One region of the Bacillus silvicola genome, then DNA from elsewhere that is predicted to be linked to it. Evidence: riboswitches for the same ligand, from Rfam matches in the RefSeq annotation. Region 1 holds a riboswitch; each other region holds the start of a gene.
What was found. Region 1 has a riboswitch for S-adenosylmethionine ahead of ACP6L7_RS24135 (sugar ABC transporter substrate-binding protein). Riboswitches for the same ligand answer to the same signal wherever they lie in the genome.

Region 2: another riboswitch for S-adenosylmethionine. It lies ahead of ACP6L7_RS12420 (M20 family metallopeptidase); the one in region 1 lies ahead of ACP6L7_RS24135 (sugar ABC transporter substrate-binding protein).
Region 3: another riboswitch for S-adenosylmethionine. It lies ahead of mtnK (S-methyl-5-thioribose kinase); the one in region 1 lies ahead of ACP6L7_RS24135 (sugar ABC transporter substrate-binding protein).
Region 4: another riboswitch for S-adenosylmethionine. It lies ahead of ACP6L7_RS18145 (bifunctional homocysteine S-methyltransferase/methylenetetrahydrofolate reductase); the one in region 1 lies ahead of ACP6L7_RS24135 (sugar ABC transporter substrate-binding protein).

Annotation. Positions count from the first base shown of each region.
Region 1 is NZ_JBNGVC010000013.1:382,544-386,408, reverse strand. It holds gene ACP6L7_RS24140 (sugar ABC transporter ATP-binding protein) at 1-707, opposite strand, end outside; gene ACP6L7_RS24135 (sugar ABC transporter substrate-binding protein) at 704-1,816, opposite strand; SAM riboswitch class I at 1,905-2,010, opposite strand; gene ACP6L7_RS24130 (NCS2 family permease) at 2,100-3,401, opposite strand; gene ACP6L7_RS24125 (SDR family oxidoreductase) at 3,625-3,865, shown strand, end outside.
Region 2 is NZ_JBNGVC010000012.1:105,550-109,414, reverse strand. It holds gene ACP6L7_RS12425 (AAA domain-containing protein) at 1-1,802, shown strand, start outside; SAM riboswitch class I at 1,878-1,979, shown strand; gene ACP6L7_RS12420 (M20 family metallopeptidase) at 2,068-3,273, shown strand; gene ACP6L7_RS12415 (Lrp/AsnC family transcriptional regulator) at 3,434-3,865, opposite strand, start outside.
Region 3 is NZ_JBNGVC010000012.1:1,000,584-1,004,448, reverse strand. It holds gene ACP6L7_RS17040 (helix-turn-helix domain-containing protein) at 1-208, shown strand, start outside; gene ACP6L7_RS17035 (IS630 family transposase) at 184-747, shown strand; gene ACP6L7_RS17030 (carbon-nitrogen family hydrolase) at 886-1,665, shown strand; SAM riboswitch class I at 1,737-1,879, shown strand; gene mtnK (S-methyl-5-thioribose kinase) at 1,968-3,149, shown strand; gene mtnA (S-methyl-5-thioribose-1-phosphate isomerase) at 3,146-3,865, shown strand, end outside.
Region 4 is NZ_JBNGVC010000012.1:1,191,275-1,195,139, reverse strand. It holds gene metI (cystathionine gamma-synthase/O-acetylhomoserine thiolyase) at 1-1,075, opposite strand, end outside; SAM riboswitch class I at 1,170-1,280, opposite strand; SAM riboswitch class I at 1,483-1,592, shown strand; gene ACP6L7_RS18145 (bifunctional homocysteine S-methyltransferase/methylenetetrahydrofolate reductase) at 1,663-3,495, shown strand; gene metH (methionine synthase) at 3,495-3,865, shown strand, end outside.

The DNA of each region.
Region 1 (3,865 bases):
ACAATTTGTTGATCTGTAATCGTTGTAATGGCTTGAGAAAGGGCAACTTTACCGTTATGTAGTACAGTTACATCATCCGCGAAATTTCGAATCTCTGATAAACGATGAGAAACTAGGAGGATGCCAATTCCTTTTGATGTCAAATCTTTTAATAGTTTCCCAAAGGTTTCAACTTCCTTTGGTCCAAGAGAAGAAGTAGGTTCATCTAATAAAAGATAAGTTGTATTGTTAGATAAAGCTCTTGCGATAAGAAGTAATTGTTTTTCATGTAATGAGCAGTTTGAAACATCTTCTGAAACATTTAAATCTACTTGTACAATTTGCAAATGTTGTTTAGCGAGTGCAACTAATTTGGACTTTGAAAATAGTACTTTATTTTGCATTGCTAAATGATCAATTAGTACATTTTCTAATACAGATAATCCCGGAATAAGTCCATGATCTACTTCTTGTGTTACGAAAGAAATACCGTGCTTTTTTGCATCACGTGGTGAAGTGAAGGAAACAGACTGATTATCAATTTTTATATCGCCAGCAACTGGTTGGATTTCACCAGTTGCTATTTTTAGTAAAGTACTTTTTCCCGCACCATTCATTCCTAGTAAAGCGTGTACTTTTCCTTTTTGAATATGAATAGAAACATCTTCTAAAACAGGTGTAGCTACATGATAAGAATGTGTAATGTTTTGAAGAGAGAATGTCATCATTTTTTCTCCTTCTCTAATTTTTTCATCCAAGGAGAATATGCATCTTTTGAGTCTCCCCAACCGTTTATATGTTTTGATAATTGATCCATTGTTATATTTTCTTTTGGTAAACTACTTTTCTTTACTAAATAAGGTTCTAGTGAATAAATATCTGGCGTTTGTTCACCAGCAATTTTTTTGTATAAAAATCGTACTTGAACTTTACCTACTTCAGCTGGATCAGTTGCAGCTGTAGCAGTCCAAGGTGAGCTTTCTTTTTGCATGAGTTGTAAATCTTCATTACTTAAGTCAATGCCATATACTTTTATATCTGTACGACCAGCTTGTTCAAGTGCTTTAACAGCTCCTTTAGCGAACTCATCCCATGAAGCGAAAATAGCTTGTAAATCTCCTTTTTTCGGATATTTCTTTAATAAAGCTTCTACTTGTGTTTGTGTATCAAGCGGTGTGTTATTACTAGCAGTACCGAATCGTGCAACTTCTTTTATATTTGGATAACGTTTATAAAAAGCATCAATGATAACGTTGCGACGTTCCATTGGAGCAAATCCGCCAACCCATACGACTGCGATATTTCCTTGTCCATTCAAATCTTCCGCTAACGTTTTTAATGATTTCCATGCAAGACTATAGTCATCTTGATCAATAATTGTCACACCTGGCAAGCGTAGATCGTTATCAAACGCAACTACGGGAATATTCGCCTGTAACGCTTTTTCTACTCCAGGTTTTAGTGCTTCAGAGCGGCCGTGATCAATTAAAATACCATCCACTTTTGAATTAATAGCAGTATCTAAATTTGCAGCCATTTTTGCTAAATCGTTATCAGAATTGTAGACTTGTACACTACCGCCAAATAGCTCGACTTGTTTTTTGACGCCCTCAATATATTGAGAGGAAAAAGTTCCGATGGACATTTGCATAATTAATGCGATTTTTAATGGCTTCTTCATTTGGCTTGGAACTTCTGTTTGTAAGTGATTTTCTACCGTTGTAGGCGCCTTTTTCACAGTTTGTTGCTTTTGTGATGAAATCGCATCTTGTTCATTTGTACAAGCGGTTAATGTAAGTAAGAGAAAAATAAGTACGATGGAACATAATTTTTTCATAAAAAAATCCCTCCTAAACTAAGAAGAGAGAGGAGGGAGTGAAAATAAAAAACGCCTTTTCATATAGAAAAGACGTCTTATCATATTACTCTTATCTTTCAACACAATGTGTTGTAAGAATTAGCACCGTGCCCATAAATGGGTCGGTTGCCGGGCTTCGTAGGGCTCATCCCTCCACCTGCTCTTGATAAGACATCGAATATTTAACTATTTTGAATTATTTCACAAATGAATGGTGTTGTCAAACAGTATTTATAAAAAAAATCCCTCAGGAAGAGGGATTTTAATGTGGTAAGAAAACTAATTGGTAAGCGAACAAGATTCCGAATAAATACACAAGTGGGTGAACAGCGCGGAATTGTCCTTTTGCCATTTTCATAAGTGGGTATGAAATAAATCCAAGTGCAATACCTGTTGAAATACTTGATGTAAGTGGCATGCTTAAGATTACTAAAAATGCTGGGAATGCTTCATCGAACGTATCCCAATCGATGTGACGAACTGAACCCATCATAAGACTACCAACGATAATTAATGATGGTGCTGTAATAGCTGAAACGCCAGAAACAGCGCTCACTAACGGTCCGAAGAATGCTGCTAATGCAAATAGAACAGCTACTGTAACAGTTGTTAAACCAGTACGACCACCAGCTGCAACACCAGCAGATGATTCAATGTAAGCTGTTGATGGTGTTGTTCCGAACATAGCTCCAATTGTTGCTGAGAATGAGTCAGATAGAAGAGCTCGTCCTGCTTTTGGAAGCTTTCCATCTTTCATGAATCCACCTTGTTGTGCTACACCAAGTAATGTTCCAGTTGTATCAAATAGTGTAACAAGGAAGAATGAGAACACAACGCCGTATAATCCGTAGTTAATTACATCAGATACAGCAGTAATTGGATTTGAAACGATAATTCCTTCTGGTAATCCAGGCATTGATGTAACGCCGTTTGAGAACGTTAATTGCCCTGTGAAGTAAGCGATAATACCAGTTAATAACATTCCGATAAATAGTGCCCCGTTTATATTTAAAGACATAAGGATAATTGTAATTCCAAGGCCAGCTAATGCTAGTAGAACTGGAGCAGAGTGAAGATCACCAAGCCCAACTAAGTTTGCATCATTTTTTGTAACAATTCCTGTTAAGCGCAAACCGATAAAAGCAATAAAAAGACCGATACCAGCAGTAAGTGCATGTTTTAAGTTTTCGGGAATTACTTCCATTAATTTCGTACGGAAAGATGTGAATGATAACAAGATTAAAATCATACCTGCTACGAATACAGCAGAGAATGCAATTGCGAAAGTCATGCCTTCATGAGCTTTTACAACAGAGTAAGAGAAGTAAGCATTTAATCCCATACCTGGTGCAATTGCGATTGGTAAGTTTGTAAAGATTGCCATAAATAATGTTCCGACAACAGCGGCGATAATAGTAGCTGTAAATGCTTGTTCAAATGGAACGCCTGCATCCCCAAGGATGACAGGGTTTACGACAATGATATATGCCATTGTTAAAAAGGTAATAATACCTGCCATAATTTCAGTTTTAATAGAAGTTTTATGTTTTGAAAGGTTAAACATATAAACATCCTTTCTTTTTACGAATAATTTTCACAACAGTTATATATAATATTCGTTTTTTGACTTTTTTGCAATAGTTTTGCATAAAAACTTTAGAACAATCCATATTTTATGTCTTGAATTTGAATATTAACCGTAAAAACGAGTGGGAATTGCGGTTGTTCATGTGTAAGTAGTTTTTAATATTGTGCACATTATAAGGAGAAAGGAGTTGAAGGAAGTTATGCCACAGCAAAAAAACTTTTTAACAATGCCAGCGCAACATCAACATAAACAGCCTGGTATTGAATCATTAATGAATCCTCTTCCAAAGTTTGAAGATCCAAATTATAAAGGAAGTGAAAAGTTAAAAGGAAAGAATGTATTAATTACAGGGGGAGATAGTGGGATTGGGAGAGCTGTGTCCATCGCTTTTGCAAAAGAAGGAGCAAATATTGCGATTGCTTATTTAGACGAGGATGAAG
Region 2 (3,865 bases), on a different contig from region 1:
ATCGGTCGTTTTACAATCCGACAACGTACGTGTGGGGACCACCGGGAACAGGGAAGTCTTACAATTTATCACGTATTATTTCGGCTCATTATCAAAAAGGGAAATCGGTACTTGTGTTAGCTCATAGTAATGCGGCAGTTGACGTATTAATGAGTGAAGTAACGAAGCAAATTGAGAAGAAAAAGAAATGGACACCTGGTGAAATCGTTCGTTACGGTTATAGTCAACATGAGCATATACGAAATCATGAAACATTACTAGCATCGAAGTTGGTTGAAACGACGAACGGATCTTGGGGAGAAGAAAGACTTTATTTAGAAGAGACACGACAAGATCTTCGTGAAAAGATTTTATCATATAAAGCGACTTCTGCTGATAAGAAGCGTATACAAGAGATAGAAAGTGATCTTCGAAAGCAAAAAGCGAAAATTAAAGAAGTAGAAAAAGAATATATTGAAAATGCGAAAGTAATCGGTGCGACTTTATCAAAATGTGCAATTGATGCGCTTATTTATGATCGCACATTTGATTTAGTTGTCGTAGATGAAGTAAGTATGGCCTATGTCCCGCAAATTGCATTAGCAGCTTCACTTGGAAAACGTATCGTCGTTTGCGGTGACTTTTTACAGTTACCTCCGATCGCAATGGCGAACCATGAACTCGTTCGAAAATGGCTCGGCGAAGATATGTTTTATCATGCCGGGATTGTTGATACTGTAAATAAATCAGAAGCACATCCCAACCTTTTTATGTTGCAGGAACAAAGACGTATGCATGCAGACATATCGAAGTTTACGAACTCATTTATTTATAAAAATAGAGTGTACGATCATCCATCTGTTTCAGAGCGTAAAGAACTTGCGCAACTACAACCGTTCGCAAATGAAGCGAGTGTTTTATTTGATACGAGCTTAATGGGAGCATTTTCGTTAAAAGATGCTGCTTCTGGTTCGCGTTTTAATATTATGTCTGGTTTAGTGGCAATGCAAATGATGCTAATTGGACTGTTAGACGGTGTTCAATCAATTGGTGTAGTTACACCGTACCGAGCACAGTCCCGCTTTTTATCAACATGTATTAGAGAAATGTTACAGAGAACGAAATATCAAAACATACCAGTATTAGCGGCAACAGTTCATAAGTTTCAAGGTTCTGAAAGAGATATGATGATCTTTGATACGGTTGATAGTTATCCGCAGGAACGTCCTGGTGTGTTATTCTTTGATCATAAAAACCATCGCCTCGTCAATGTAGCAGTAACGAGAGCGAGAGGGAAATTCATTCAATTATCGGATTGCCATTATATGCGTAAAAACCTTTCGAGAAAACAAGCGTTATCACAATTAACTGCACATATAGAACGTCACGGTGATGTGTATGATCGAACGACATCAAGACAATTGTGGGAGCGAAAAATTTCGAAACGTTTACGCTGGTTTATGGAAATGAATCTTGAAGAGCCGAAAGGGTTATTAAAAGATATTCTAGCGGCAAAACGAAAAATTATCATTTCACTTCCAAGTACAAGACAAGTGGATAAACGAGTATGGCAAGCGTTAATGCGTACAAATGCGCAAATAACAGTGTATAGTGACGGACCAGTTCCATTAAAAAATGTAAAGTTACAAAGGCAAAACAAAGCGTTCCCGTTTATAGTAATTGATGATGAAATCTTTTGGGCAGGGGCACCTCTCACATCTCAAATGATGTTTGAAGGTAGTACGGAATTTCCGTACATATGTGCAAGACTGCAAGCACCGGAGACAATTGGTGTATTAAAAGGATTTTTAGATATTCGGTAAATTCGGATAGGAATTCCTTGACTTTTATTCGGAATGAATTTAGAATGAAAATAATTTAATATAATTTTATGAAAATTCTTATCACGAGAGGTTGAGGGACTGGCCCTATGACACCTCGGCAGCGGATTCTTTATGAATACTGTGCCAATTCCAGCAAGGTAACTTGAAAGATAAGAAAGAAGCTCATTTTGAATGTATATTTCAAAGCCTCTTTCTATCTTTTAGAAAGAGGCTTTTTTACGTGAAAATAAAAGGAGGAAGAAAAATGGGAGCGACAGGAGTAACGTCACAAAGAAAAACGATTGAAGAGAGTATAGAAAGAAATAAGGAAAAGTACATAGAAACAAGTCATGATATTCATGCGAATCCGGAGATTGGTAACCAAGAGTTTTACGCATCAAGAATGTTAAGTTTATTACTAGGTAGTGCAGGATTCCAACTGCAGCACAATATAGCGGGACATGAAACAGGTTTTATCGCACGAAAAAGTTCAGGAAAACAAGGGCCAGTTATCGCATTTTTAGCTGAGTATGATGCTTTACCGGGGCTCGGTCATGCGTGTGGTCACAATTTAATTGGCACAATTAGTGTTGCAGCAGCAATTGCTTTATCAGAAACACTTGAAGAAATCGGCGGAGAAGTTGTCGTGTTTGGAACACCAGCAGAGGAAGGCGGACCAAATGGTAGCGCAAAATCGAGTTATGTAAAAGCTGGTTTATTTAATAATATTGATGCAGCACTTATGATCCATCCAAGCGGAAAAACAGCAACAACAAGTCCCTCACTAGCAGTCGATCCACTTGATTTTCATTTTTACGGTAAAACAGCTCATGCAGCAGCCTCACCAGAAGAAGGGATTAACGCATTAGATGCGATTATCCAGCTGTATAACAGTATTAACGCACTTCGCCAACAATTGCCGTCAGATGTGAGAATTCATGGTGTTATTACAGAGGGCGGAAAAGCACCTAACATTATTCCTGACTACGCCGCAGCAAGGTTCTTCATTCGTGCAGCAACGCGAAAAAGATGTGCGGAAGTAACAGAAAAAGTAAAAAATATCGCACAAGGAGCAGCGTTAGCAACAGGTACGAAAGTGAAAATTCATCAATTCCAAAATGAAATCGATGAATTACTCGTAACAAAAACATTTAATGACGTCGTAGCCGAAGAACTAGAACTACAAGGTGAAGACGTAAATCGTAAAGAAAGAATTGGAATCGGCTCAACAGACGCAGGAAACGTAAGCCAAGTCGTACCGACAATACATCCATACATTAAAATCGGACCAGATGATTTAATTGCACATACGAATGAATTTAGAGAAGCAGCACGTTCAGAACTCGGAGATAAAGCGCTAATTACATCCGCAAAAGCACTTGCAAATACGGCGTATCGATTAATTACGGAAGAAGGGCTGTTAGAGAAGGTGAAGGAAGAGTTTAAGGAAGCGCAGAGGAATCAGGGATAAGGGGAATTTATTCAACGAGGAATCTAATTAATAAGCAGAAATGTAAAAAAGAACATTGGAAAATCAATGTTCTTTTTTGTTTACTAATCATTGATTTTGTTGGTTTCTCTCATAAAGGAAAAACTTTTACTGTTATCGGGGGATAATACGTATCCCTTTATTAGAACGACAATTTCTCCTCAAACTCACTCTTTAAAACAATTAAAGGAGACGATAATCCGAATTGCATTAAAGAGTCTAAAAATGCAGCGAGAGAATCCATCGAATCGCTCATGACCTTCATCATATAATTAAATTCCCCGCTAATTCGATATAAATCTGTTACTTCAGGAGCGGCATTACAATATTGGATAAAATCAGAGCATTGGCTCGTTTTAAACATGATGAATGCTTGAATGTTTTTATTAATTTTGGAAGGCTCAAATTTTGTTCGATAAGCTGCTATAACTCCTTGATCTTCAAGTTTATTAATACGCTCTTTTACAGCAGGCTGCGTCATGGATATAATTCGTCCTATTTCTGAAACAGAAATTCTCGCATTTTCATACAACAAGTTCATAATTTTATGGTCAACTTCATCTAATTTTACTGC
Region 3 (3,865 bases), on a different contig from region 1:
ATTCGGTCAAGAAGCTTTCTGGAATACACGCAATATCCAATACGTCATCAAAGAGAAATTTGCTATTTGTATGTCGCGTGAAGGCATCCGTAAAATGTTACATCGGATGAATTTTTCCTATACAAATGCTACTTATGTATTGAAAAAAGCGAATAAAGAAAAACAAATACAGTTTCAAAAACAATTAGATATGATAAAAAAAACTTAATTGATGAAAATACTGTACTCTTATATCAAGATGAATGTCACTTTAGAGATAGTCAAACCGTTCATGCTACATGGTTTGCAAAAGGGAAACAAAAGAAAATTGCAGTGTTAGGAAAGCGTATTTCAACGTCTTTATTCGGTACGATTGATGCAATCACTGGTAAATTTCTCTGTACAAAAGCAGAGTGCTGTAATGCTGAAACGTTTCAGCAATTTTTAACATATGTGTTAAAAGAATATAAAAATAAGCACGTTGTGCTTGTGTTAGATAACGCAAGGTATCATCATGCTAAGCTATTGAAATCTTTTTTGCGAGAAAATAACCGCCGTCTGACTTTGCTGTTTTTACCTCCATATTCCCCGAACTTAAATATGATTGAACGTGTATGGAAGGTAATGAAAGAAAATGTATTAGCAAATTGTTATCATGAAACGATGGATCATTTGATGGATTCAATCTATCAATTTATAGAATCTATTGATAAAAATCCTGAGGCAATCCTCAGTCGTATTCAACGTGCAGACATGTCGATTTTTTAAAGAGGACTTATATATCTCAGAAGGTTGAAATAATTTCATACTTTCCACCTCTTTTGAAAGTTGTTACAATTCTAGTGACAAATGATATAATCTTTCCAGTATTTTGTAAAGAAAAAAATTAAGAATGGGGCTGACAAAATGAAAGTCGCATGTATTCAAATGGATATTGTCTTTGGAGATGTAGAAAAAAATATTGAGAATGCTAAAAATAAAATAAGTGAAGCAATGAAAGAAAGACCCGATGTTATTGTCTTACCAGAACTGTGGACAACAGGATATGATTTAACTAGGCTTTCTGAAATTGCAGATAGGGATGGATTAGAAACGAAAGAAAAGCTGAAAGAGTGGTCGAAACAATATGGTGTACATATTGTCGGTGGTTCTATAGCGAAGCAAACAGATCAAGGTGTTACAAATACAATGTATGTTGTAACTAATAAAGGTCAGCTAGTCAATGAATATAGTAAAGTGCATTTATTTCAGCTCATGGATGAACATAAATATTTAATCGCTGGAAATAGTACAGGCGAATTTAAGTTAGATGATATAGAGTGCGCTGGTACAATTTGTTATGACATTCGTTTTCCGGAGTGGATGCGTGTTCATACTGCTAAAGGTGCAAAAGTTTTATTTGTTGTAGCAGAATGGCCATTAGTTCGTTTAGCACATTGGCGTTTGCTATTGCAAGCAAGAGCAGTTGAAAATCAATGTTATGTTGTTGCATGTAATAGGGCAGGAAAGGATCCGAATAATGAGTTTGCGGGTCATTCTTTAATTATCGATCCTTGGGGGGAAGTTGTTGTAGAAGCGAATGAAGAAGAATCAATTTTATTTGGAGAGCTTCATTTTGAGAAAATTAAAGAAGTACGCAAAGGAATTCCAGTTTTTGCAGATCGTCGTCCAGAATTATACAAATAAAATGTTGACAAGTGATTTTTATTCTTGGTATAGTCTTCAACATAAAGTTAAAAATTCAAAAAATTATACAACTCTTATCAAGAGCAGGTGGAGGGATTTGGCCCGATGAAGCCCAGCAACCGACCGTAATACCATTGTGAAATGGGGCGTTTATTTACGCCAAAAGGCACGGTGCTAATTCCAGCAGAAAGTAAAACTTTCTGGCAGATAAGAGGGGAGAAGATAAACTTCAAACCTCTTTCTTTGTGGAAAGGGGTTTTTCTATTTTAGAAAAACCTCTGAATAAAAAGGGGGAGAAGACGATGGGATATTATTCATTAACTGAAACGACAGCTATACAATATGCGAAAGAACACGGTTACTTTGAAAAGAAAGCAAATGTAGTTTGTCATGAAATTGGAGATGGAAATTTAAATTACGTGTTCAAATTAGAGGATGGAGAAAAGACGATTATATTAAAGCAAGCACTTCCATATGCAAAAGTAGTTGGTGAGAGCTGGCCATTGTCTATAAAAAGAGCGACGATTGAAAGTAAGGCATTACAAATTTTCGCGAAGTATGTACCGGAATACGTTCCAAAAGTATACAGTCATGATGAGGAGTTGGCAGTGACAGTAATAGAAGATTTATCAAGACTAACGATTACAAGAAAAGGATTAATAGATGGAGAAGAGTATCCTCTTTTATCCCAGCACATTGGTCGCTTTCTAGCACATGTTTTATTTTATACTTCAGATTTCGGTTTACAGTCAGAAGAGAAGAGGATACTAGAGGGTACATTTGTAAACCCAGACCTTAGCAAAATTACAGAAGATTTAGTGTTTACAGATCCGTTTAGTCATTATGATACGAATGATTATGAACCAGAGTTACAACTAGCGGTTGATGAGCTGTGGAGTGATAAAACTTTAAAATTAAAAGTAGCACAGTATAAGTATAAGTTTTTGACGAGAAAAGAGGCTCTCATACACGGAGATTTACATACTGGTAGTATATTTTCATCACCTTCTGAAACGAAAGTAATTGATCCAGAGTTTGCAACGTACGGTCCCTTTGGATTTGACATCGGTCAATTTATTGCAAATTTATTATTAAATGCTTTATCAAGAGAAGAAGAGCAGAGAAATGTACTATTTTTCCATATAGAGAAGACATGGAGTTATTTTGTAGAAGCTTTTACGAGGTTATGGATTGGAGAAGGTGTAGAAGCATATACGAAAGAAAAACAATGGTTACCAATTATTTTGCAAAATATCTTTACTGATGCTGTCGGATTTGCTGGATGTGAACTTATTCGTAGAACAATCGGCTTAGCTCATGTAGCAGATTTAGATGAAATAGCAAATAAAGAAAAAAGAATTCAAGCTAAGAAGCAAGCGTTATCCTTAGGCAAAGAACTAATAAAATATGAATCCAAGAACGCTGATATTCAACTGTTCCGAACACTATTCCAACAGACAGTTTCTGGAGGGGTAAAAGTATGAGTACAATTGTTACTATTCCGAGGTCTGTCAGTTGGAAAGGGGATGCTATTGCAGTATTAAATCAAACAAAGTTGCCGCATAGCACAGAATACAAAACATTAACGACGATTGAAGAGGTATGGAAAAGTATTGTCATGCTAGAAGTACGAGGAGCGCCTGCAATTGGAATTGTAGCTGCATTTGGTTTGGCGCTTGCATCCAAAAAATATAACACTGTACATATTGAAGAATTTCAAAAGAAGTTTAATAGAGATTGTAATTATTTAGGTACGTCACGCCCGACAGCAGTCAATTTATTTTGGGCAATCGATCGTATGAGAGAATCGATTCGAGAAACTATTACAATAAAAGAAGCGCAAAAAAAATTAGAAGAAGAAGCGCTTCTCATTCAGCAAGAAGATGAAGCGGTATGCCGGAGTATTGGAGAACATGCATTAATATGTTTTAAAGACGGTGATAACATTTTAACAATTTGTAACGCTGGAAGTATTGCAACTGCTAGATATGGTACTGCATTAGCACCGTTTTATATTGGGAAAGAAAAAGGTGTAAGTTTACATGCATATGCGTGTGAAACGAGACCGGTTTTACAAGGTGGGCGTTTAACAACCTGGGAATTAAAACAGGCAAATATTGATGTAACACTTATTACAGATAATACGGCAGCGCATGCTATTCAAAAGAAAGAAATAAATGCGATTATAGTAGGAGCGGAC
Region 4 (3,865 bases), on a different contig from region 1:
GCTTTAAGTCTTGAATTAAATCGTTACTATTTTCAATGCCGACGGAGAACCGAAGAAGGCGATTACATACACCGTTTGCCGTTCTGATTTCTTCAGGAATATCAGCATGCGTTTGCGTTGCTGGATAAGTCATTAAACTCTCTACACCACCAAGACTTTCAGCAAATGTGATTAAGGATAAAGATTGTAAGAATGGATTAATCCATGTTTCATCTTGAAGGCGAAACGAAATCATACCGCCTCTTCCTGGATAAAATACATCTGTCACACCGTCTTCATCATTTAAATAAGCAACAATGGCTTTCGCATTTTCTTCATGTTGTCTCATGCGAAGCGCTAAAGTTTTCATACCACGAATTAATAGCCATGAGTCAAATGGGCTTAAGACAGCACCGGAGGCATTATGATAATGAGCAATTTCTTCACAAAGTTCTTTTCCTTTTGCCACGACAAGTCCGCTTAGTACATCGTTATGCCCGCCTAAATACTTCGTTGCACTGTGAAGTACGATATCGGCACCTTCTGTTAATGGTTGCTGTATATAAGGAGTGTAGAATGTGTTATCTACAATAAGAAGTAGTCCGTGTCTTTTCGTTACACTTGCGACAGTGGCAATATCAGTAACTTGCATTAATGGATTAGTCGGCGTTTCTATGAAAATAGCCTTCGTTTCAGTTGTGATAGCTTTCTCAATTTGTTTAATAGATTGTGTATTTACGTATCTACATCGAACATTCCATTTTTTTTCATGCTCAGAAAATAATCGATAAGTGCCCCCGTATAAATCTTCAGACACAATAAGTTCGTCTCCGGAACGAAATAGTGAAAGGACGAGGAGAACAGCGGCCATTCCTGAGCTACAGGCATAACCTTGTTCGCCATATTCTAAGTCTGCGATTGCCTGTTCTAAAAGACCACGAGTTGGATTTCCAGTTCGTGAATAGTCAAAGCCGGTAGATTTACCAAGTCCTTCGTGACGATAAGCGGTTGAGAAATAAACGGGTGGATTAACAGTTCCTGTTGTGGTTTCGCTACGATTTCCGATTTGTGCTAGTTTTGTTTCGATAGTTGACATGTGAAAATTCCTCCTTTTTAAATTGAACGAGTAGTTGAATATAAAATAAAAAAAGCCTTCTAAGAAGAAGGCTTTCGGATTGAATAGAGTCTTCTTCTCATCTGTCAAATCTTTAACAGTTTGCTGGAATTAGCACCTTATTAACAAATTGTTAATGGTTGCTGAGGCGTCATAGGGCCAGTCCCTCTACCTCTCTAGATAAGAATGTTCGTATGAAATTTTTATTATGTTTTTAACTTTACAACAAAAGTTAATTGAATTGCAACTTTATTTTAAATAATTTTTATTTTCCCGCAAGTGTCATTGACTTTTATATTTGTGCATGCTAAATTTATAAAAAATTAACAAACATTATTAAAAGGGGAACGCATTTCCTTTTAGCTACATAAATAAAATAATAAAGACAACTCTTATTGAGAGCGGTGGAGGGAAAGGCCCTGTGAAACCCGGCAACCTTCAAACGAAATGTTTGAAACGGTGCTAATACCTGCAAAACGAATGTTTTGCATAATAAGAGGAGGAATAATTATGTCCCCCTCTTCAAAGTGAAGAGGGGGTTTTTATATTGATAGAAATGAGGGAGATTCGTGAAATTACTAGATTTATTATCAAAAGGAATTGTAATAGGTGATGGTGCAGTTGGAACATTATTACATTCGCATGGTTTACAAAGTAGTTTTGAAGAATTGAATTTGTCTGATCCGGACTTAATTATATCGATTCATAAACAATATGTAGCTGCTGGAGCGGATGTTATCCAAACGAATACGTATGGGGCAAATGAAGCGAAATTACGTATGTATGGCTTAGAGAATCAAGTTGTTCAAATTAATAAAGCAGCAGTGAAGATTGCGAAAGCATCTGTTACAGAAAGAAATGCAATTTTAGGAACAATTGGTGGTATGAAACATATCGGAGCTGTTACAACAACTGATATGGAAAGGGAGTTTATGTTACTTGAGCAGGCAGGTGCTTTATTAGAAGAACAGGTTGATGGATTGCTATTAGAGACTTTCTATGATGAATTTGAATTACTTCATGCTGTTAAGGTGTTACGAAAACAAACGAATATTCCAATTGTAGCCCAATTAGCGTTACATGAGGCAGGTACGACTCAAAATGGAAATGATGTAAATGAAATATTAAAACAGCTTTTAGATTACGGTGCGAATGTTGTTGGATTGAACTGCCAACTAGGACCACTTCATATGACGGAAGCTTTTAAAATGATATCGATTCCTCAAAATGGCTACTTGTCAGCATATCCAAATGCAGGTCTCCCGAATTATGTGGAGGGACGTTACGTATATGAGGGAAGTCCGGCTTATTTCGAAGCGATGACACCGAAATTTATTGAGCAAGGTATTCGGTTATTGGGTGGTTGTTGTGGTACTACTCCAGAACATATTGAAAGTATGAAGCGTGCTACTCTAAATGTTACGCCTGTAATAGAAAAGGACACGATTCAAAGACCAAAAGTAGTTCATACACACGAGAAACGTTCGAAATCTCACGTCACTCTAGCAGAGAAAGCAAAGAAACAAACGACAGTTGTAGTGGAACTAGACCCACCGAAAACATTAGACACGCAGCGTTTTTTTGAAGGGGCAAGAGCATTGAAAAGAGCTGGGGCAGACGCTATTACTCTAGCAGATAATTCACTAGCATCGCCTCGCGTTTCTAATATGGCAATGGGTGCATTATTAACGAAGCATGATATTCCAGTATTGACTCATTTAACGTGTAGAGACCATAACGTCATTGGGCTACAATCTCATTTATTAGGTTTATCGGCGTTAGGGATGGAGGAAGTGCTAGCTTTAACTGGTGATCCAGCGCGTGTTGGCGATTTCCCAGGTGCAACTTCTGTATATGATTTGTCCTCTATTGAGTTAATTAAAATGATTAAAGAAATGAACGACGGGCGTTCCATTTTAGGGAAATCAATTGGCCCAGCAACAAGATTTTCTGTCGGCGGTGCGTTTAATCCGCATGTAAGACATTTAAAAGCAGCGGTTAAGCGAATGGAACGGAAAATAGATGCCGGAGCGGAATATTTCTTAACTCAGCCAATTTACGATATAGCGTTAATTGAGGAAGTGTATGAAGCGACAAAGCATTTGGAACAACCTATCTTTATTGGAATTATGCCTTTAGTAAGTAAGCGGAATGCAGATTTTCTTCATTTTGAGGTGCCAGGTATTACTCTTCCTGAAGAAATACGAGAGAGAATGGATGGGCACGAAACGAAAGAGTCGGCTATTGAGGAAGGGATTCGTATTTCACAAGAGTTAATCGATACGGCAATGAAATACTTTAACGGTGTTTATCTTATTACACCATTTTTAAAATATGAAATTACAGAACATCTCGTGAAATATGTAAGAGAAAAGCAAGAAGTGAAAGAGGGTATTAATTGATGAAGTGTATAGAAGAAAGATTACAAAATAGCATTCTAATATTAGATGGTGCAATGGGGACGATGATACAGCAAGAGGACTTAACTGCGGAAGATTTCGGAGGAGAAGAGTACGAAGGGTGTAATGAATATTTAGTAGAAACAAGACCAGATGTTATTTTAAAGATTCATAAAGCTTATATTGAAGCTGGAGCTGACATCATTGAAACAAATACATTTGGTGCGACGAATATCGTATTAAGTGATTATGAGTTGTCTCATTTAGATGAAGAACTAAATGAAAAGGCAGCACTATTGGCGAAGCAAGCTGTTAAAGAAAGCGGGAAGGAAGTATATGTTGCAGGTGCGATGGGGCCGACAACGAAAGCGAT